DNA from 2 places in the Agromyces sp. NPDC029043 genome. Region 2 is predicted to be linked to the other one. Evidence: predicted binding sites of a transcription regulator. Region 2 holds the regulator's gene; the other holds the start of a gene.
What was found. The regulator LexA, encoded in region 2, represses DNA repair genes until DNA is damaged. The targets are predictions, from matches to a motif close to TCGAACANNTGTTCGA.

Region 1 (10,030 bases), on a different contig from region 2:
CGGCTCGGGGCCGTGCGTGCGACGCTCGCGGCGCTGCGTTCGGCGGCCCCCGCCGACGACGTCGACCGCATCACCGTCGCCGACCTCGGCAGCCAGCTCGAGCTCGCACTCGAGAGTGACGACGCGGCGCTGCAGCTGCGTGACCTCAATGTGATCGCGAGCCCGGCGCAGGAGATCCGCGAGGTCTTCGACCTCATGCCGACGACCGGAGCCGACGAGTGGGCGCGCATCGCCGCACGACTCGCCGCGGTGCCCGCCGCCATCGACGGCTACGTCGACACGCTCCGGCTCGGCATCGATCGCGGCGTCGTGCCCGCCGTCCGCCAGGTCCGGGAGGTGGCCGAGCAGGCGCGCCGCACCGCGCGGTCCGACGGGTTCTTCCCGACCTTCGTCGAGGGCGCGGCCGGGATCGCGGGCGAGTCGCTGGGTCGCGAGCTCGACGCGAACGCCGCACGCGCGGCATCCGCCTACGACCGGCTGGCCGAGTTCCTCGACCGGGAGCTCGCCCCGCGCGCGGGCAGCACAGACGCGGTCGGCCGCGACGCGTACGCGCTGCAGTCGCGCCGGTTCCTCGGTGCGGTCGTCGACCTCGACGAGACCTACGAGTGGGGCATCCAGGAACTCGCGCGCATGGTCGCCGAGCAGGAGTCCATCGCCCGGGAGATCCTGCCGGGGGCCTCGGTCGACGAGGCGGTCGCGCATCTCGAGGCCGACGCCTCGCGGAAGCTGGTGGGCACGGAGGCGCTGCAGCGCTGGATGCAGGCGACGAGTGATCAGGCGGTCGCCGAGCTCGGGGCGACGCACTTCGACATCCCCGACGAGATCCGTACCCTCGAGTGCCTCATCGCGCCCACGCAGGAGGGCGGCATCTACTACACGGGGCCGAGCGACGACTTCACTCGCCCCGGACGCATGTGGTGGTCGGTGCCCGAGGGCGTCACGGAATTCGACACGTGGCGGGAGAAGACGACGGTCTACCACGAGGGCGTGCCGGGCCACCACCTGCAGATCGGCCAGGCCGTGGTGAACCGCGGGCAGCTGAACACGTGGCGCCGCCAACTCGCGGGCACGTCCGGGCATGCCGAGGGCTGGGCGCTCTACGCCGAGCGGCTCATGGAGGAGCTCGGCTACCTCGACGACCCGGCCGACCGGCTGGGCATGCTCGACGGCCAGCGGATGCGCGCGGCGCGGATCGTGCTCGACATCGGCGTGCACCTCGGCAAGCCCCGGCCCGACGGCGAGGGTGCGTGGACCGGCGAGTACGCGTTCGAGTTCATGGCCGCGAACGTGAACATGCCCGAGGAGTTCGTCCGCTTCGAGGTGCATCGGTACCTCGGATGGCCCGGCCAGGCGCCGTCGTACAAGGTGGGCCAGCGGATCTGGGAGCAGGTGCGCGACGACGTGCGCCGCCGCGAGGGGGAGCGCTTCGACATCCGCTCGTTCCACTCCCGTGCGCTCGCGCTCGGCGGCGTCGGGCTCGACACGCTCCGGGGAGCGCTGGCCGGCTGAGGCGCGTGCCGGCACGGTGCGGTTGCCGCACCGGGAATGAAGCCGCTAGGATGGAGCGTCACTCGTGTGACATCCATGTCCGCCTGCCCGCCGCGGATCCCAACACAACGCTCTTTTCCGCCACGGGCCTGATTCTGTCCATTAACGGAGCATCCACTACATGACAACCGCAACGACCAAGGCGCCCAAGCAGGTCGCGATCAACGACATCGGGTCTGCTGACGATTTCCTCGCCGCGGTCGAGAAGACTCTGAAGTTCTTCAACGACGGCGACCTCATCGAGGGCACCGTCGTGAAGATCGACCGCGACGAGGTCCTCCTCGACGTCGGCTACAAGACCGAGGGCGTCATCCCCTCGCGCGAACTTTCCATCAAGCACGACGTCGACCCCAGCGAGGTCGTCGAGGTCGGCGACACCGTCGAGGCCCTCGTCCTCCAGAAGGAGGACAAGGAAGGCCGTCTGATCCTGTCGAAGAAGCGCGCGCAGTACGAGCGCGCCTGGGGCGACGTGGAGAAGATCAAGGAGAACGACGGCGTCGTCACCGGCTCGGTCATCGAGGTCGTCAAGGGCGGCCTCATCGTCGACATCGGCCTCCGCGGCTTCCTGCCCGCCTCGCTCATCGAGCTGCGCCGCGTGCGCGACCTCACGCCGTACCTCGGCCAGGAGATCGAGGCGAAGATCCTCGAGCTCGACAAGAACCGCAACAACGTGGTCCTCTCGCGCCGTGCGCTGCTCGAGCAGACCCAGTCGGAGTCGCGCTCGACCTTCCTCCAGAACCTCCACCCGGGCCAGATCCGCAAGGGCGTCATCTCGTCGATCGTCAACTTCGGTGCGTTCGTCGACCTCGGTGGCGTCGATGGTCTCGTCCACGTCTCCGAGCTCTCGTGGAAGCACATCGAGCACGCGTCCGAGGTCGTCGAGGTCGGCCAGGAGGTCACCGTCGAGGTGCTCTCCGTCGAGCTCGACCGCGAGCGCGTCTCGCTGTCGCTCAAGGCGACGCAGGAGGACCCGTGGCAGGTCTTCGCCCGTACGCACGCCATCGGCCAGGTCACGCCCGGAAAGGTCACCAAGCTGGTGCCGTTCGGTGCGTTCGTCCGCGTCGCCGACGGCATCGAGGGCCTCGTGCACATCTCCGAGCTGTCCGGCCGTCACGTCGAGCTCGCCGAGCAGGTCGTGTCGGTGGGCGAGGAGGTCTTCGTCAAGGTCATCGACATCGACCTCGAGCGTCGCCGCATCTCGCTCTCGCTCAAGCAGGCGAACGAGGGCGTCGACCCCGAGGGCACCGAGTTCGACCCGGCGCTCTACGGCATGCTCACCGAGTACGACGAGCAGGGCAACTACAAGTACCCCGAGGGCTTCGACCCCGAGACCAACGAGTGGCGCGAGGGCTTCGAGGCCCAGCGCGAGAAGTGGGAGCAGGAGTACGCTGCGGCCCAGGCTCGCTGGGAGGCGCACAAGAAGCAGGTCGCCGCGTCGCTCGCGGCCCAGGCTTCGGACGACTCGTTCTCGTCGGGCACCTCGTCGTACTCGAGCGACTCCGCATCGGGCGGCACCCTCGCCGACGACGCGTCGCTTGCGGCGCTGCGCGAGAAGCTCTCGAGCAACTAGTCGCCGCTCGAACGGCACACGGAAGGCCGGTCCCGCACGGGGCCGGCCTTCCGGCGTCTCCGCAGGTGCGCCGTCGGGCGGCCGCGGGTCGGGCGCGGACGCCGCACCCGGATAGGGTGGGCATGTGTATCTGATCGGCCTCACCGGCGGGATCGCCTCCGGAAAGTCCACTGTCGCCCGCCGTCTCGTCGAGCACGGCGCCATCCACCTCGATGCCGACCAGCTCGCGCGTCGCGTCGTCGAGCCCGGTTCCCCGTGCCTCGACGCCATCGTGCGCGAGTTCGGCGAGGGCGTGCTGAACCACGACGGCATGCTCGACCGGCACAAGCTCGGCGAGATCGTCTTCCACGACGAGGACGCGCGCGCCCGCCTCAACGCGATCGTCCATCCGGCCGTGCGCGAGCTCTCGGGCCGGCTCATCGCGAAGGCCGAGCAGGAGGACCCCGACGCGGTCGTCGTGTACGACGTGCCGCTCCTCGTCGAAGCACAGGTCGACCACCCGTTCGACCTCATCGTCGTGACGAGCGCGCCCAAGCGCACACAGGTGAGGCGGCTGGTCGAGGAGCGTGGGCTCGACCCCATCCAGGCCGAGGCCCGGGTCGACGCGCAGGTCGACGACGCCGACCGTCGGGCGGTCGCCGATGTCGTCATCGACACGGGCGGTTCGCTCGCGCACACGATGGGCCAGGCCGACGACCTCTGGGTGCGCATCGATCGGGCGCGACGCGCGGCGAAGCGCTGACGAGCCGATGGCGCAGGCGCGCCATCCGCTTCGCCCTGGGCGTACCCGGCCCCCGTGTCGGTGGGCCGACCTAGACTCGAATCCATGCAGTCGACCCGTTCCGTGCGCCCATTCGAGGTCGTCAGCGAGTACGCGCCGAGCGGCGACCAGCCGCAGGCGATCGCCGAGCTCGCCGCCCGGATCAACGCCGGCGAGACCGACGTCGTGCTCCTCGGTGCGACCGGCACCGGCAAGTCCGCGACCACCGCGTGGCTCATCGAGCAGGTGCAGCGTCCCACGCTCGTGCTCGCGCACAACAAGACGCTCGCCGCGCAGCTCGCGAACGAGTTCCGCGAGCTCATGCCGAACAACGCGGTCGAGTACTTCGTGTCGTACTACGACTACTACCAGCCCGAGGCGTACGTCCCGCAGACCGACACCTTCATCGAGAAGGACAGCTCGATCAACGCCGAGGTCGAGCGGTTGCGGCACTCGACCACCAACTCGCTGCTGAGCCGGCGCGACGTCGTCGTCGTCTCGACCGTGTCGTGCATCTACGGCCTCGGCACGCCCGAGGAGTACCTCAATGCGATGATGCCCCTCCAGGTGGGTCAGCGCGTCGACCGCGACTGGCTCATCCGCAAGTTCGTCTCGATGCAGTACCAGCGCAACGACGTCGCCTTCTCCCGGGGCACGTTCCGGGTGCGGGGCGACACGATCGAGATCATCCCGGTGTACGAGGAGCACGCGATCCGCATCGAGATGTTCGGCGATGAGGTCGAGTCGCTGCACAGCCTGCACCCGCTCACCGGATCGGTGCTCGCCAAGCTCGACGCGGTCCCGGTCTTCCCGGCCTCGCACTACGTCGCCAGCGTCGACGTTATGCAGCGCGCGATCGGCACCATCCGCGACGAGCTCGACGAGCGGCTGCAGGAGCTCGAGCGCGAGGGCAAGCTGCTCGAGGCCCAGCGGCTCCGCATGCGCACCACGTTCGACCTCGAGATGATGGAGCAGATCGGCTTCTGCTCGGGCATCGAGAACTACTCGCGGCACATCGACGGGCGCGCGCCGGGCGAGGCGCCGCACTGCCTGCTCGACTACTTCCCCGACGACTACCTGGTGGTGATCGACGAGTCGCATGTCACCGTGCCGCAGATCGGCGCGATGTACGAGGGCGACGCGTCGCGCAAGCGCACGCTCGTCGAGCACGGCTTCCGGCTCCCGAGCGCGCTCGACAACCGTCCGCTGAAGTGGGATGAGTTCAAGGCGCGCGTCGGCCAGACCGTCTACCTCTCGGCGACGCCGGGCAAGTACGAGCTCGGGATCGCCGACGGCGTGGTCGAGCAGATCATCCGGCCCACCGGCCTCGTCGACCCGCAGATCGTGGTGAAGCCCTCCAAGGGCCAGATCGACGACCTGCTGGAGGAGATCCGCACTCGCGCCGAGCGCGACGAGCGCGTGCTGGTCACCACGCTCACCAAGCGCATGGCCGAGGAGCTCACCGACTTCCTCACCGAGGCAGGCGTGCGCGTGCGCTACCTTCACTCCGACGTCGACACGCTGCGCCGCGTCGAGCTGCTCACCGAGTTGCGCGCGGGCGTGTACGACGTGCTCGTCGGCATCAACCTGCTCCGCGAGGGCCTCGACCTGCCCGAGGTCTCGCTGGTCGCGATCCTCGACGCCGACAAGGAGGGCTTCCTCCGCTCGTCGACCTCGCTCATCCAGACGATCGGGCGCGCCGCCCGCAACGTCTCTGGCGCGGTGCACATGTACGCCGACGTCATGACCGAGTCGATGGCCTCGGCGATCGACGAGACGAACCGCCGTCGCGACAAGCAGCTCGAGTACAACCGCGTCAACGGCATCGACCCGACGCCGCTGCGCAAGCGCATCGCCGACATCACCGAGGTGCTCGCGCGCGAGGAGGCCGACACGGCGGCCCTGCTCGCCGGCCGCGACACTCGCAAGACCTCGCCGGTGCCGATGCGCAGGGAGGGGATCGCCGCGGCCGGCGCGAACGACCTCGAGGAGCTGATCCGCGACCTCAACGACCAGATGCTCGAGGCCGCGGGCGAGCTCAAGTTCGAGCTCGCCGCTAGGCTTCGCGACGAGGTGTCCGAGCTCAAGCGCGAACTGCGCCAGATGGAGAAGGCGGGGCACCTCGGCTGACCCGCCTGGCACCACCGTGACCGGCCCGTCGTCCTGAATCGAACGTGTGTTCGCTCTCGGCACGTGCGATCGGGGGCGGAGTGTCGGAGGGCGTTCGTACACTCGTAGGGTGCCAGTTTCACGTCTCGATGCCCACTCGCGCCTGAGCGTCCGCGGTGCCCGCGTGCACAACCTGCGCAACGTCGACGTCGAGATCCCGCGCGACGCCATGGTCGTCTTCACGGGCCTCTCGGGCTCGGGCAAGTCCTCCCTCGCGTTCGACACCATCTTCGCCGAGGGCCAGCGACGGTACGTCGAGTCGCTCTCGGCGTACGCGCGCCAGTTCCTGGGCCAGGTCGACCGTCCCGACGTCGACTTCATCGAGGGCCTGAGCCCCGCGGTCTCGATCGACCAGAAGTCCACGAACCGCAATCCGCGCTCGACCGTCGGTACGATCACCGAGATCTACGACTACATGCGGCTGCTGTGGGCCCGCATCGGTGTTCCGCATTGCCCGGTGTGCGGCGAGCGCATCCAGCGTCAGACCGTGCAGCAGATCGCCGACCGGCTGATGGAGCTCGAGGCCGGCACGCGCTTCCAGATCCTCAGCCCCATGGTCTCGCAGAAGAAGGGCGAGTTCGTCGACCTGTTCCGCGAGCTCTCCTCGCAGGGCTACTCGCGGGCCGTCGTCGACGGCGAGGTCATCCGCCTCGACGAGCCGCCGCAGCTGAAGAAGCAGGTCAAGCACGACATCTCGGTCGTGATCGACCGGCTCGTGGCATCCGACGAGATGCTCGGCCGCCTCACCGACTCGCTCGAGACGGCGCTGCGCCTCACCGACGGCGTCGTGCAGATCAACTTCGTCGACCGCGAGGGCGACGACGCATGGCAGACCTTCTCCGAGAAGCTCAGCTGTCCCAACCAGCACCCGATCGCGCTCACCGAGATCGAGCCGCGCACGTTCTCGTTCAATGCGCCGTTCGGCGCCTGTCCCGAATGCTCGGGTCTCGGCACGCGCATGTCGGTCGACGAGGAGCTGCTGCTCGGCGACCCCACGATGAGCATCGCCGAGGGCGTCATCCTTCCCTGGACCTCGCAGGGCAAGAGCCTCTACAACTACTACGAGAAGCTGCTCGACGGGCTCGCGCGCGACTTCGGCTTCTCGCTCGACACCCCGTGGGAGCAGCTGCCGGGGGCCGCGCGCAATGCGGTGCTCCGCGGCGACAACTTCGAGGTCAAGGTGCGCTGGCGCAACCGCTACGGGCGCGAGATGAGCTACACCTCGGGCTTCGAGGGCGTCGTGCCGTACATCGAGCGGCAATACCTGCAGGCCGAGACCGACGTGCAGCGCGCTCGCTGGGCCGAGTACCTGCGCGAGGTGCCGTGCCCCGTGTGCGAGGGCGACCGGCTGAAGCCCGAGGTGCTCTCCGTCCTCATCCACGACGCGTCGATCGCCGACGTGTGCCGGCTCAGCCTGCACGATGCGCGATCGTTCATGGACCGGCTCCAGCTCACCGACCGCGAGCAGACGATCGCTGCGCAGGTGCTGCGCGAGATCAAGCTCCGGCTCGACTTCCTCATCCGCGTCGGCCTCAGCTACCTCGACCTCGCCCGCGCCGCGGGAACGCTCTCCGGCGGCGAGGCGCAGCGCATCAGGCTCGCGACCCAGATCGGCTCCGGCCTCACGGGCGTCCTCTACGTGCTCGACGAGCCGAGCATCGGCCTGCACCAGCGCGACAACCGGCGCCTCATCGACACCCTCGTGGCGCTGCGCGACCTCGGCAACACGCTCATCGTCGTCGAGCACGACGAAGACACCATCCGCACCGCCGACTGGATCGTCGACATCGGCCCGGGCGCCGGGGTGCACGGCGGTACCGTCGTGCACAGCGGCAGCTACGCCGACCTCGTGAAGAACACGCGCTCGCTCACCGGCGACTACCTCGCAGGCCGCAGGGAGATCCCGATCCCCGCCAGGCGACGCCCGATCGATCCCGATCGGATGATCACGGTCGAGGGCGCCCAGGCGAACAACCTCCGGAACGTCGACGTGTCGTTCCCCCTCGGCACGTTCACGGCGGTGACCGGCGTGAGCGGCTCGGGCAAGTCGTCGCTCGTCAACGACATCCTGTATCGCGTGCTCGCCAACCGGCTCAACGGCGCCCGCAAGGTTCCCGGGAAGCACCGCCGCGTCGGCGGACTCGACCACCTCGACAAGGTCGTGCACGTCGACCAGGCACCCATCGGCCGTACGCCCCGCTCCAACCCGGCGACGTACACGGGCGTGTTCGACCGCATCCGCACGCTGTTCTCCGAGACCGCCGAGGCCAAGGCGCGCGGCTACCTGCCGGGTCGATTCAGCTTCAACGTCAAGGGCGGGCGCTGCGAGGCGTGCTCGGGCGACGGCACCATCAAGATCGAGATGAACTTCCTGCCCGACGTGTACGTGGCGTGCGAGGTGTGCGGCGGCCAGCGGTACAACCGGGAGACCCTGCAGGTGCACTACAAGGGCAAGAACATCGCCGAGGTGCTCGAGATGCCCATCAGCGAGGCGGCCGAGTTCTTCGAGCCCATCTCGGCCATCCACCGCTACCTCAAGACGCTCGTCGACGTCGGCCTCGGCTACGTGCAGCTCGGCCAGAGCGCCACGACGCTCTCCGGTGGCGAGGCGCAGCGCGTCAAGCTCGCGACCGAGCTCCAGCGCCGCTCGAACGGGCGCAGCGTCTACGTGCTCGACGAGCCCACGACCGGCCTCCACTTCGAGGACGTGCGGAAGCTCCTCAAGGTGCTCGGCAAGCTGGTCGACAAGGGCAACACCGTGATCGTCATCGAGCACAGCCTCGACGTGATCAAGTCGGCCGACTGGATCGTCGACCTCGGCCCCGAGGGCGGCTCCGGCGGGGGCCAGGTCGTCGCGGTGGGCACGCCCGAGCAGGTGGCCGAGGTCCACGAGAGCCACACCGGGTACTTCCTGCGCGAGATCTTCGAGGCCGCGGCGCCGCCCGCCGTCGCCGCGAGCTGACGATGCGCAGCACCGTTCCCTATCGGCCGCGACCGGGGGAGATCCCGACCGACCCCGGCGTCTACCGGTTCCGCGACGCCGAGCGCCGGGTCCTCTACGTCGGCAAGGCGAAGAACCTCCGCGCGCGGCTCTCGAACTATTTCGCACCGCTGCACACACTCCACGAGCGCACCCGCCGCATGGTCACCACCGCGGCGTCCGTCGAATGGACCGTGGTCGCGAGCGACGTCGAGGCCCTCAACCTCGAGATCACGTGGATCAACGAGCTGAAGCCGCCGTTCAACGTCCGCTTCAAGGACGACAAGTCCTACCCGTACCTGGTCGTGACGGTCGCCGACGAGGCGCCACGGGCGATGGTCTCGCGCAAGCGCGGCATCCCCGGCGCCCGCTACTTCGGCCCGTATCCCAAGATGTGGGCCGTGACCGACATGCTCGAGATCCTCATCAAGCTCTTCCCGATCCGCACCTGCAAAGACAGCGACTACCGGCGCGCGATGGCGACGGGCAAGCCGTGCTTCGCCGGCCAGATCGGTCGATGCTTCGGGCCGTGCTCGGGCAAGGTCAGCATCGAGGAGCACCGCGCCAACGTCGACCGGTTCGTCGCGTTCATGCAGAACCAGGACCCGCGCATCGTCCGCGACCTCGAGCGCGAGATGCGCGAGGCGTCGGCCGCGCAGGACTACGAGACGGCCGCCCGCAAGCGCGACCAGCTGCAGGCCGCCACGGCGTTCTTCGAGAAGAGCGCCGTCGTGCTCGGCGACCGCGTCGACCTCGATGTGTTCGGCATCGAGCACGACGAGCTCGCGGCCGCGGTGCACCTGTTCATGGTCCGCGGCGGTCGCATCCGCGGCGAACGGTCGTGGACGGTCGACAAGGAGCTCGACGTGCCGCTCGGCGAGCTCGTCGGCTTCGTGGTCGAGAACGCCTACGGCGACGGCCAGACGCCGGCCCGCGAAGTGGTCGTGCCCGAGCTGCCCGACGGCGTCGAGGCGCTCGAGGCCTGGCTCGGAGGGCTGGCGGG
Region 2 (10,030 bases):
GCGCTTGGCGCCGATCTCGAGCGCGTGCTCGAGCGAGCGGTCGTCGCGAATACCGCCCGAGAGCTCGACGTTCACGCCGCGGACCTGGCGGATCACCTTCTTGAGCACACCGGCGTTCGAGCCGCGTCCGAACGCGGCGTCGAGGTCCACGAGGTGGATCCACTCGGCGCCCTGCTCGGCCCAGTCGCTCGCCGCGTCGACGGGGTCGCCGTAGTTGGTCTCGGTGCCCGCCTCGCCCTGAGTCAGGCGGACCGCCTTGCCGCCCGCTACGTCGACTGCGGGAAGCAGGACCAGGCGGGGGGTCTTGTTGAACTCACTCATCACTGTCCTCGAATCGGATGCCGCGCAGATCGCGACTTCGGCACAGTCACAGCATCCTAGTCCGCCCGGCGCCCCGCCGCGCCGCCCATGACGGACCGGGCCCGCCGGCGTCAACCGAGCGAGCGGATCCAGTTGGACAGCAGGCGGATGCCGGCCTCCGCCGACTTCTCGGGGTGGAACTGAGTCGCCGACAGCGGGCCGTTCTCGACTGCGGCGAGGAAGCGGCCGCCGTGCTCGGCCCAGGTGAGCGCGGGCTGCGGGAACGGCGGCATCACGTCGAGATGCCATTCCTGCGCCGCGTAGGAGTGCACGAAGTAGAACCGCTCGTCCTCGATGCCCTCGAAGAGGACGGAGCCCGGGTCGGGTTCGACGGTGTTCCAGCCCATGTGCGGCAGCACGTCGGAGGGCAGCTCTCGGACCACGCCGGGCCATTCGCCGAGGCCCTCGGTGTCGACGCCCCGCTCGACGCCGTGCTCGAACATGACCTGCATGCCGACGCAGATGCCGAGCACCGGACGTCCTCCGGCGAGCCGGCGGTCGACCAGCTCGTCGCCGCGGACGGCGCGGAGCTGGCTCATCACCGCCGCGAACGCCCCGACACCCGGCACGACGAGGCCGTCGGCCTCCATCGCCACGGCGCGATCGGACGTGAGCTCGACCTCGGCCCCGGCATGCTCGAGCGCCTTCGCGGCCGAGTGCACGTTGCCCGAACCGTAGTCGAGCACGGCGACGCGGCGCACGGCGCTCACAGAGCCCCCTTGGTCGACGGGATGCCCGTCACGAGCGGGTCGTACGCCTTGGCCTGCCGGAACGCGCGCGCGAACGCCTTGAACTCGGCCTCGGCGATGTGGTGCGGGTCTCGCCCGCGGACCACGTCGACGTGCACGGTGAGCGCGGCGTTGAACGTGATGGCCTCGAAGACGTGTTGCACCATGGAACCCGTGAAGTGCCCTCCGATGAGGTGGAACTCGAACCCCGCCGGTTCGCCCGCGTGCACGAGGTAGGGACGACCCGAGATGTCGACGACGGCTCGCGCGAGGGCCTCGTCGAGGGGGACGAGCGCGTCGCCGTACCGGGAGATGCCGCGCTTGTCGCCGAGCGCCTGGCGGATGGCGGTGCCGAGCACGATGCCGACGTCTTCGACCGTGTGGTGCACGTCGATCTCGATGTCGCCCTTCGCGCGCACGGTGAGGTCGGTGAGCGAGTGCTTCGCGAACGCCGTGAGGAGGTGGTCGTAGAAGGGCACGCTCGTCTCGATGTCGCTCGTGCCCGTGCCGTCGAGGTCGAGAGAGAGGTCGATGCTCGACTCGCTGGTCTCGCGCTGCACGCGCGCGGTTCGCGCGGGGCGATCGGTGGTCATGCGGTCATCCTATTCAGGGTGGTCGTGAGGGTGATCAGCGGGCGGCGACGCGGGCAGGGGTGAACGCCGCCATCGCCTCGAGGAACGCGGTGGTCTCGGCCTCGGTGCCGGCGGTGACGCGCAGGCATCCGGGCAGGCCGATCTCGCGGATGAGGATGCCGCGCTCGAGCAGCGCCTCGAAGACGGCGTGCGGGTCGTCGACGCCGCCGAAGAGCACGAAGTTGGCGCCGCTGCGATAGGGCCGGTAGCCGAGCCCGTCGAGTTCGCGGACGATCCGGTCGCGCTGCGAACGGATCTCGTCGACCATCGCGAGCATCTCGTCGGAGTGGGCCAGGGCGCCGAGCGCGGCGGCCTGCGTGAGCGCCGACAGGTGATAGGGCAACCGCACGAGCCGGAGCGCGTCGATGACCGCCGGGTCGGCGGCGAGGTAGCCGACGCGAGCGCCGGCGAATGCGAACGCCTTGCTCATGGTCCGGGAGACGAGCAGCCGCGGCCGGCCCGCGAGCAGCGTGAGCGCGCTCGGAGTGCCCGGATCGGCGAACTCGAAATACGCCTCGTCGACCACGACCACACCCCGGGCGGCATCGGCCACCGCCGCGACGGTCTCGAGCGACAACGGGGTGCCGGTGGGATTGTTCGGGGCGCACAGCAGCACGATGTCGGGATCGTGGCGGAGGACGGCGTCGACGGCGGTCTCGGGCGAGAGCTCGAAGTCGGCGTCGCGCTCGGCGGTGACCCACTCGGTGCCGGTGCCCGAGGCGAGCAGGCCGTACATCGAGTAGGTGGGCGCGAAGCCCAGCGCGCGTCGGCCGGGGCCCCCGAAGGCCTGGAGGATGTGCTGGAGCACCTCGTTCGACCCGTTCGCCGCCCACAGCCGTGACGGTTCCAGCCCGTGGCCGAGGTACCGTGCGAGCGCGACCCGGAGGTCGGTGAACTCGCGGTCGGGGTAGCGGTTGAGCCCGATGATCGCCGCCGCGACCCGTGCGACGATGTCGTGCGCGACATCCTCGGGGATCGGATGCGTGTTCTCGTTGACGTTCAGTGCGACGGGCACGACCTTCTGCGGTGCGCCGTAGGGAGACTTGCCGCGAAGGTCGTCGCGGATGGGAAGGTCGTCGAGACTCGTCACCGATCAATGGTATCGGCGGGCGAAGCGACGTTTCGGCTCCCGTCGCCCCAACCACCTCGACGACCGTGCCCACCGGCGGCCCAGTCGCCGATCGCCGCTACTCGACGACCGGCAGCGCGAGGCGCTGGCCCGGCTGCACCACCGGCTCGCGAAGCCCGTTGAGCTGCATGATCTCGTGGATCACGTCGCGCGGGTCGGCCGTGGGCGCGAGGGATTCGGCGATGCCCCACAGGGTGTCGCCCGCCCCGACCACCACGGTGTCGAAGACCGCGGGACCCGCGCCGTCGTCGATGCCGGCGACCGCTCCGCCCGACGCGAGCGAGCCGATCAGCACGCCCACCACGATCGGCAGCGCCGCCAGCGCGGTGAAGACCAGACGGCCACGGCGCGTGAGGCGGAGGCGTGTGCGACCGGACGGGACGACGCCGCCTGGCATCGCGGGCCGTGCCACCGTGGTTCCCATCAGCACTGCAGTCATCTCGCACCTCCCCGACAGCCCCGCATCCGGCCCTCGGCCGGGAGGGCCGGATGCGAAGCTGTGTTCCGAATATATCTTCGAACAATCGAAGCTGCAAGGACCGGCGGGTGGGAATCACCGGTCGTTTTCCGCGACACACTCGAACGGATGTTTGTCGTGCGCGTACGAGGCGGATACAGTTTCGAATGTCGGGGACAGTCCAGCACCGACCACCGACATCACGATCCGGGCCGACGGAGGCCGAGACGAGAGGCGACACCGTGAGCATCGACATCGACCAGGCACGCGGCGCGGGCGGCCGGTCCCGTCGACGCAAGACGCTCAGCGCCAAGCAGCTCGCCATCCTCGACGTGATCCGCCGCTCGGTGGCCGATCGCGGCTACCCGCCGAGCATGCGCGAGATCGGCGACGCGGTCGGGCTCTCCTCGCTCTCGAGCGTCACGCACCAGCTCAACCAGCTCGAGCTCGCGGGCTATCTCCGGCGCGACCCGAACCGGCCGCGGGCGCTCGAGGTGCTCATCGACGTGCCGGGCACCGAGCCGCGCCCGTCCGACGTCGAGCCGGCACCGGTCGGCGACGCCGCGATGGTGCCCCTCGTGGGCCGCATCGCGGCCGGCGTGCCGATCACGGCCGAGCAGCAGGTCGAAGAGGTCTTCCCGCTCCCCCGCCAGCTCGTCGGCAAGGGCGAGCTGTTCATCCTGAAGGTCGTCGGCGACTCGATGGTCGACGCGGCGATCTGCGACGGCGACTGGGTCGTGGTGCGCTCGCAGCCCACGGCCGAGAACGGCGAGATCGTCGCCGCCATGCTCGACGGCGAGGCGACCGTCAAGGTGCTCCGCCAGCGCGACGGGCACACGTGGCTGCTCCCCCGCAACTCGGCGTTCGAGCCGATCCTCGGCGACCACGCCGAGGTGCTGGGCAAGGTCGTCGCGGTCCTGCGCGCAGTCTGAGCGGTCCCGCGCGCGGCCTGAGCGGTCCTCCGCACGTCTGACGAGACGAGGGGCGGATGCCGCGGCCTCGCGCCGCGACATCCGCCCCTCGATCGGGCTGCGCCCGGGCTCAGCCCGCGGTCGCCCCGACCCCGACGCCGGCGCGCACCGCCTGCGTCGCCTCGACGATGTTCGCGAGCGACGCGACCGTCTCGTCGTAGCCGCGCGTCTTGAGGCCGCAGTCCGGGTTCACCCAGAGGCGTCCGGCCGGGATCGCGCCGACCGCGCGCTCGAGCAGCGACTGCACCTCCTCGACGCTCGGCACGCGGGGCGAGTGGATGTCGTACACGCCCGGGCCCACGCCGTGGTCGAAGCCGCTGGCCGACAGGTCGTCGACGACCTCCATGCGGCTGCGCGCCGCCTCGATCGAGGTGACGTCGGCGTCGAGCTCGCGGATCGCGTCGATGACGACGCCGAACTCGGAATAGCAGAGGTGGGTGTGCACCTGCGTGGCCGGCTCGGCGCCGCCCGTCGCGAGCCGGAACGAGCCGACCGACCAGTCGAGGTAGGCGGGCTGGTCGGCGCGCTTGAGGGGAAGCAGCTCGCGCAGCGCCGGCTCGTCGACCTGGATCACGCGGATCCCGGCCGCCTCGAGGTCGGTGATCTCATCGCGCAGCGCGAGCGCGACCTGGCGCGCGGTGTCGCCGAGCGGCTGGTCGTCGCGGACGAACGACCAGGCGAGGATGGTCACCGGTCCGGTGAGCATGCCCTTGACGGGCTTCTCCGACAGCGACTGCGCGTACTCCGACCACTCGACCGTCATCGGCGCCGGACGCGACACGTCACCCCACAGGATCGACGGGCGCGTGCAGCGCGAGCCGTACGACTGCACCCAGCCGTTCTGCGTGACGGCGAAGCCGTCGAGCAGCTCGGCGAAGTACTGCACCATGTCGTTGCGCTCCGGCTCGCCGTGCACGAGCACGTCGAGGCCCAGCTCCTCCTGCAGGCGGATGACGCGGGCGATCTCCTCGCGCATGAGCTCGCGGTAGGCGGCGTCCGTCAGCTCGCCCTTGACGAGGCGGGCGCGGGCACGGCGGATGTCGGAGGTCTGGGGGAACGACCCGATCGTCGTCGTCGGCAGCGCCGGCAGTGCGAGGTCCTCCTGGGCGGCGACGCGCGCGTCGTACGCGGCCCGCGAGAAGGCGGCGGCGTCGAGCGCCGCGAGGCGATCGCGCACGGCGGGGACGCGCACGCCCGGCGCGGCGGCACGGTCGGCGAGCGAGGCGGATGCCGCGTCGAGCTCGGACGCGATCGCATCGCGGCCCTCGGCGAGACCGCGCGCCAGGATCGCGACCTGTGCGACCTTCTGGTCGGCGAAGGCGAGCCAGCCCACGAGGCGCGCGTCGAGCGCGGACTCGTCCTCGACGTCGTGCGGCACGTGCAGCAGCGAGGTCGACGTCGACACCGCGACATCGCCGGAGAATGTGCGCAGCGCCTCGGCGTGCACGAACGCGCGCTCGAGGTCGCCTCGCCAGATGTTGTGGCCGTCGACGACGCCCGCGACCAGGGTCTTCGCGGCGAGCGCCTCCTCGGTCACCGGATCGAGCTGCTCGGGCGCGCTGCCGCGCACGAGGTCGAGTCCGAGGGCCTCGACCGGCGTGCCGGCGAGCACGGGGAGCGCGTCGTCGAGCGAGCCGTAGGGCGCCGCGACGAAGATCGCCGAGCGCGCCTCGGCGGAACCCAGCAGGTCGTATGCGGCGGCGACCGCCTCGAGGATGCGCTCGCGCGGCTCGTCGAAGCTCTCGCTCACGAGCGCCGGCTCGTCGAGCTGCACCCATTCCGCGCCCGCGTCGCGGAGCGCGGCGAGCAGCTCGGCGTAGACGGGCACGAGGTCGTCGAGGCGGTCGATCGGACGGAATCCCTCGGGCGCGCCGTCCGCCGCCTTGGCCAGCAGCAGGAACGTCACCGGACCGACGAGCACGGGGCGGGTGACGAAGCCGGCCTCCCGGGCCTCGCGCACCTGCGCCACGAGCGCGTCGGCGTGCGCGGCGAACGCGGTGTCGGGACCGATCTCGGGCACGAGGTAGTGGTAGTTCGAGTCGAACCACTTCGTCATCTCGAGCGGCGCGTCGGCCCCTTCGCCGCGCGCGACCGTGAAGTAGCCGGCGAGATCGAGGCGGCCGTCGGCGTCCAGGAGCCTCGCGAAGCGCGTCGGGATCGCGCCGACCGCGACCGCGGCGTCGAGCACCTGGTCGTAGTACGAGAAGCTCTCGGGGATCGCCGAGTCGGTGCGGCCGAGGCCGAGCGCGGCGAGGCGCTCGCGCGTCGCGGCGCGCAGGCCGGCGGCGGTGCGCTCGAGCTCGTCGGCGTCGATGCGGCCGGCCCAGAACGCCTCGACGGCGTGCTTGAGCTCGCGGCGGCGCCCGATGCGGGGGTAGCCGAGGATGGTTCCGGCGGGGAAGGCGGGTGCGGTCATCGTGTTCTCGTGTTCCTCTCGGTGCCCGCGTGGGCGGGGATGGTGCGGAGGCCGAGCCGGTCCAGGACGGCGAGCACGGCCTCGTGGCGATTGAAGGTGTACAGGTGGAGTCCGGGTGCGCCGCCCGCGAGCACCTCGCCGGCGAGGTCGGCCGCGAAGTCGACGCCGAGCTCGAAGAGCGCGTCGGCGTCGGGCTCGATCTCGAGCGCGATCGCGAGCTCACTCGGCGCGGGCACGCCCGTGAGCTGCTCGAGGCGGCCGAGCCGGGCGGCCGAGGTGACGGGCATGATGCCGGGCAGGATCGGGATGGTGACCCCGCCCGCGCGGGCGCGCTCGACGAAGCCGAGGTAGTCGTCGGCGTGCCAGAAGAGCTGGGTGATCGCGAGGTTGGCCCCCGCCACCTCCTTGGCGAGGAGCACGTCGACATCCTGGTTCACGCCGCGCGAGCGCGGATGCCCGGTCGGGAAGGCGGCGACCGCGACGCGCTCGGGGCGCGGTCGCTCGAGGATGCGCGTCACGCCGGGCATCCCGGGGATCCCGGCCTGCCCGTACGGCTCGCGCTCCTCCTGCACCCGGTGGATGAGCTGCACGAGCTCGGCGGCGCTCTCGAGGTCGCCGATGCCCGCCTCCGGGTCGGCGCCCTCGGGCGGGTCGCCGCGCAGCGCGAGGAAGCTGGTCACGCCCGCGTCGAGGAACTCCCGCACGAGGCGGTTCGCCTCGGCATGGCTGGAGCCGACGCAGGTCAGGTGCGCCATGGGCTCGACGTCGGTGTGCTCGAGCATGTACCGCAGCACCGTCAGCGAACGGTCGCGCGACGAGCCGCCCGCGCCGAACGTCACCGAGATGAACGCCGGGTCGACCTCTGCCAGGCGGTCGATCGTGCGGCCGAGCGCGAGCGCGGCGGCATCCGTTCTCGGCGGGAACAGCTCGAACGAGATCGGCGGCCTCGGCCGACAGCCGTCGCCGTCGGGCGCGCTTCCGGTCATGGTGCTCCTGGTGGCGATGCCGCTCCGGCGGGTCGAGGTCACGGCACGCCGCGCCCGACCAGCCGTCACGGCGGGTGGGTCTCGCGGGCGGGTGCCGGGCTCGGCGGTCGCTCCAGGCGGGCGGCATCCGGCCGCTCGCCACGATCAGGTGCGACGATACGCCGGGCACGCGACATCCGGAACATGGTTTACGCAGGATGACGCGGGCGGGCGGTTCCGGATGGCGCGACGGGGCGCACCTAGGGCCGCGGCGCTCGGAGCCCGCCGGTGCTACGCCAGCGCGGCCGCCGCGCGGAACTCGGCGAGCTGGGCCGCCTGCTCGGGCGACGCGAGCGCGCGGATGCGCGTGCCGTCCTCGACGTAGTCGGTCGAGAGCACGCGTCCGGTCTCGTGCAGGGCCGAGACGATGTCGCCCCGGTCGTACGGCACGAGCAGGTCGACCTCGACCGCGGGGTCGGGCAGCATGCGCGTGATCGCGGCGAGCACCTCGGGCACGCCCTCGCCCGTGCGCGCCGACGCGAACACCGCGTTCGGCTCGAGGCCCTGCAGCACGAGCCGCTCCTCGGGCCCGATGAGGTCGGCCTTGTTGAACACGATGAGCTCGGGCACGTCGCGAGCGCCCACCTCTCCGATCACGTCGCGGACGGTCGCGATCTGCGCGGCCGGATCGGGGTGCGCCGCGTCGACCACGTGCACGATCAGGTCGGCGTCGCCCACCTCCTCGAGCGTCGAGCGGAACGCCTCGACGAGCTGGTGCGGGAGGTTGCGCACGAATCCGACGGTGTCGGCGATCGTGTACACGCGCCCATCGGGCGTCGTGTTGCGGCGCACGGTGGCGTCGAGCGTGGCGAACAGTGCGTTCTCGACCAGCACGCCCGCGCCGGTGATGCGGTTGAGCAGGCTGGACTTGCCGGCGTTGGTGTACCCGGCGATCGCGACCGACGGCACGGCGTTGCGCTTGCGGTTGGCCCGCTTGGCATCGCGCGCGGGCTTCATGCCCGCGATCTGCTTGCGCAGCCGCGCCATGCGCGAGTGGATGCGGCGGCGGTCGAGCTCGATCTTCGTCTCACCGGGACCACGCGACCCCATGCCCGCGCCCGCGCCGCCGACCTGGCCGCCCGCCTGGCGGGACATGGACTCACCCCAGCCGCGGAGCCTCGGAAGCAGGTACTCGAGCTGCGCGAGCTCGACCTGCGCCTTGCCCTCGCGGCTCTTGGCGTGCTGGCTGAAGATGTCGAGGATGACGGCGGTGCGGTCGATGACCTTGACCTTCACCGCATCCTCCAGCGCACGGCGCTGGCTCGGCGCGAGCTCGGTGTCGGCCACGACGGTGTCGGCGCCGAGCGCCGCGACGATGTGGCGCAGTTCCTCGGTCTTGCCGCGGCCGAGGTAGGTCGAGGGGTCGGGGTGCGGGCGGCGCTGCAGCACGCCGTCGAGCACGCGCGCGCCGGCGGTCTCGGCGAGGGCCGACAGCTCGCGCAGCGAGTTCTCGGCATCCTCCAGCGAGCCCTGCGGGTACACGCCGATCAGCACCACGTTCTCGAGGCGCAACTGGCGGTACTCGACCTCGGTGACATCCTCGAGCTCGGTCGACAAGCCGGCGACCCGCCGGAGCGCCGCCCGCTCCTCGCGGTCGTACTGCTCGCCGTCGAAGCCGCCCTCGCCGTCGCCGGCGAGACCGTCGCGCTGGATCGACGCGGCCTCGGATGCGCCGAACCGGGAGACGCCCGCCCGCACGTCCGCGCTCCGGAGCACGCGCTGGACCGCGTCGTCGTGGGTCTCGTGTTCCGCGTCGCTCATCGTGTCCAGCCTACTTCCCTTCGTGCGATAGGTTCCCGTGTATGCCGCAGGAGCACTACTTCTCGTCGAAGCCCGCCGACGACGATGCGCTCCGCACCGTGACGGCGCGTCTCGCGGGTCGAGAGCTGTCGCTGCTCACCGCCGGCGGCGTGTTCAGCCCGGGTCACGTCGACCTCGGCACGAGGGTCCTGCTCGACGAGGTGCCCGCTCCCCCGGCGGCGGGCCACCTGCTCGACCTCGGGGCGGGGTGGGGGCCGGTGGCGCTCACCCTGGGCCTCGAGGCGCCGGATGCAACGGTGTGGGCGGTCGACGTCAACGAGCGGGCGCTCGACCTCGTCCGCCGCAACGCGGCGCGTGCGGGGCTGTCGAATGTCAACGCCGCACTGCCCGACGATGTTCCCGACGACGTGCGATTCGGCGCGATCTGGTCGAATCCCCCGATCCGGATCGGCAAGGCCGAGCTGCACGGACTGCTGCGCCGATGGCTGCCGCGGCTCGAGGCCGGTGCGACCGCGTGGCTCGTCGTGCAGAAGAACCTCGGCGCCGACTCG

Region 1: the regulator LexA is predicted to act here: its motif matches at 6,047-6,062, upstream of uvrA (excinuclease ABC subunit UvrA).

What each region holds. Positions count from the first base shown of each region.
Region 1 is NZ_JBVHVX010000003.1:288,795-298,824, forward strand. It holds gene ACZ4TW_RS06670 (DUF885 domain-containing protein) at 1-1,509, shown strand, start outside; gene rpsA (30S ribosomal protein S1) at 1,670-3,118, shown strand; gene coaE (dephospho-CoA kinase) at 3,243-3,860, shown strand; gene uvrB (excinuclease ABC subunit UvrB) at 3,945-6,008, shown strand; gene uvrA (excinuclease ABC subunit UvrA) at 6,118-9,009, shown strand; gene uvrC (excinuclease ABC subunit UvrC) at 9,012-10,030, shown strand, end outside.
Region 2 is NZ_JBVHVX010000001.1:42,488-52,517, forward strand. It holds gene priA (bifunctional 1-(5-phosphoribosyl)-5-((5-phosphoribosylamino)methylideneamino)imidazole-4-carboxamide isomerase/phosphoribosylanthranilate isomerase PriA) at 1-321, opposite strand, end outside; gene hisH (imidazole glycerol phosphate synthase subunit HisH) at 432-1,070, opposite strand; gene hisB (imidazoleglycerol-phosphate dehydratase HisB) at 1,067-1,681, opposite strand; gene ACZ4TW_RS00190 (histidinol-phosphate transaminase) at 1,716-2,810, opposite strand; gene ACZ4TW_RS00195 (LysM peptidoglycan-binding domain-containing protein) at 2,908-3,288, opposite strand; gene lexA (transcriptional repressor LexA) at 3,561-4,238, shown strand; gene metE (5-methyltetrahydropteroyltriglutamate--homocysteine S-methyltransferase) at 4,348-6,693, opposite strand; gene ACZ4TW_RS00210 (methylenetetrahydrofolate reductase) at 6,690-7,679, opposite strand; gene hflX (GTPase HflX) at 7,950-9,479, opposite strand; gene ACZ4TW_RS00220 (class I SAM-dependent methyltransferase) at 9,521-10,030, shown strand, end outside.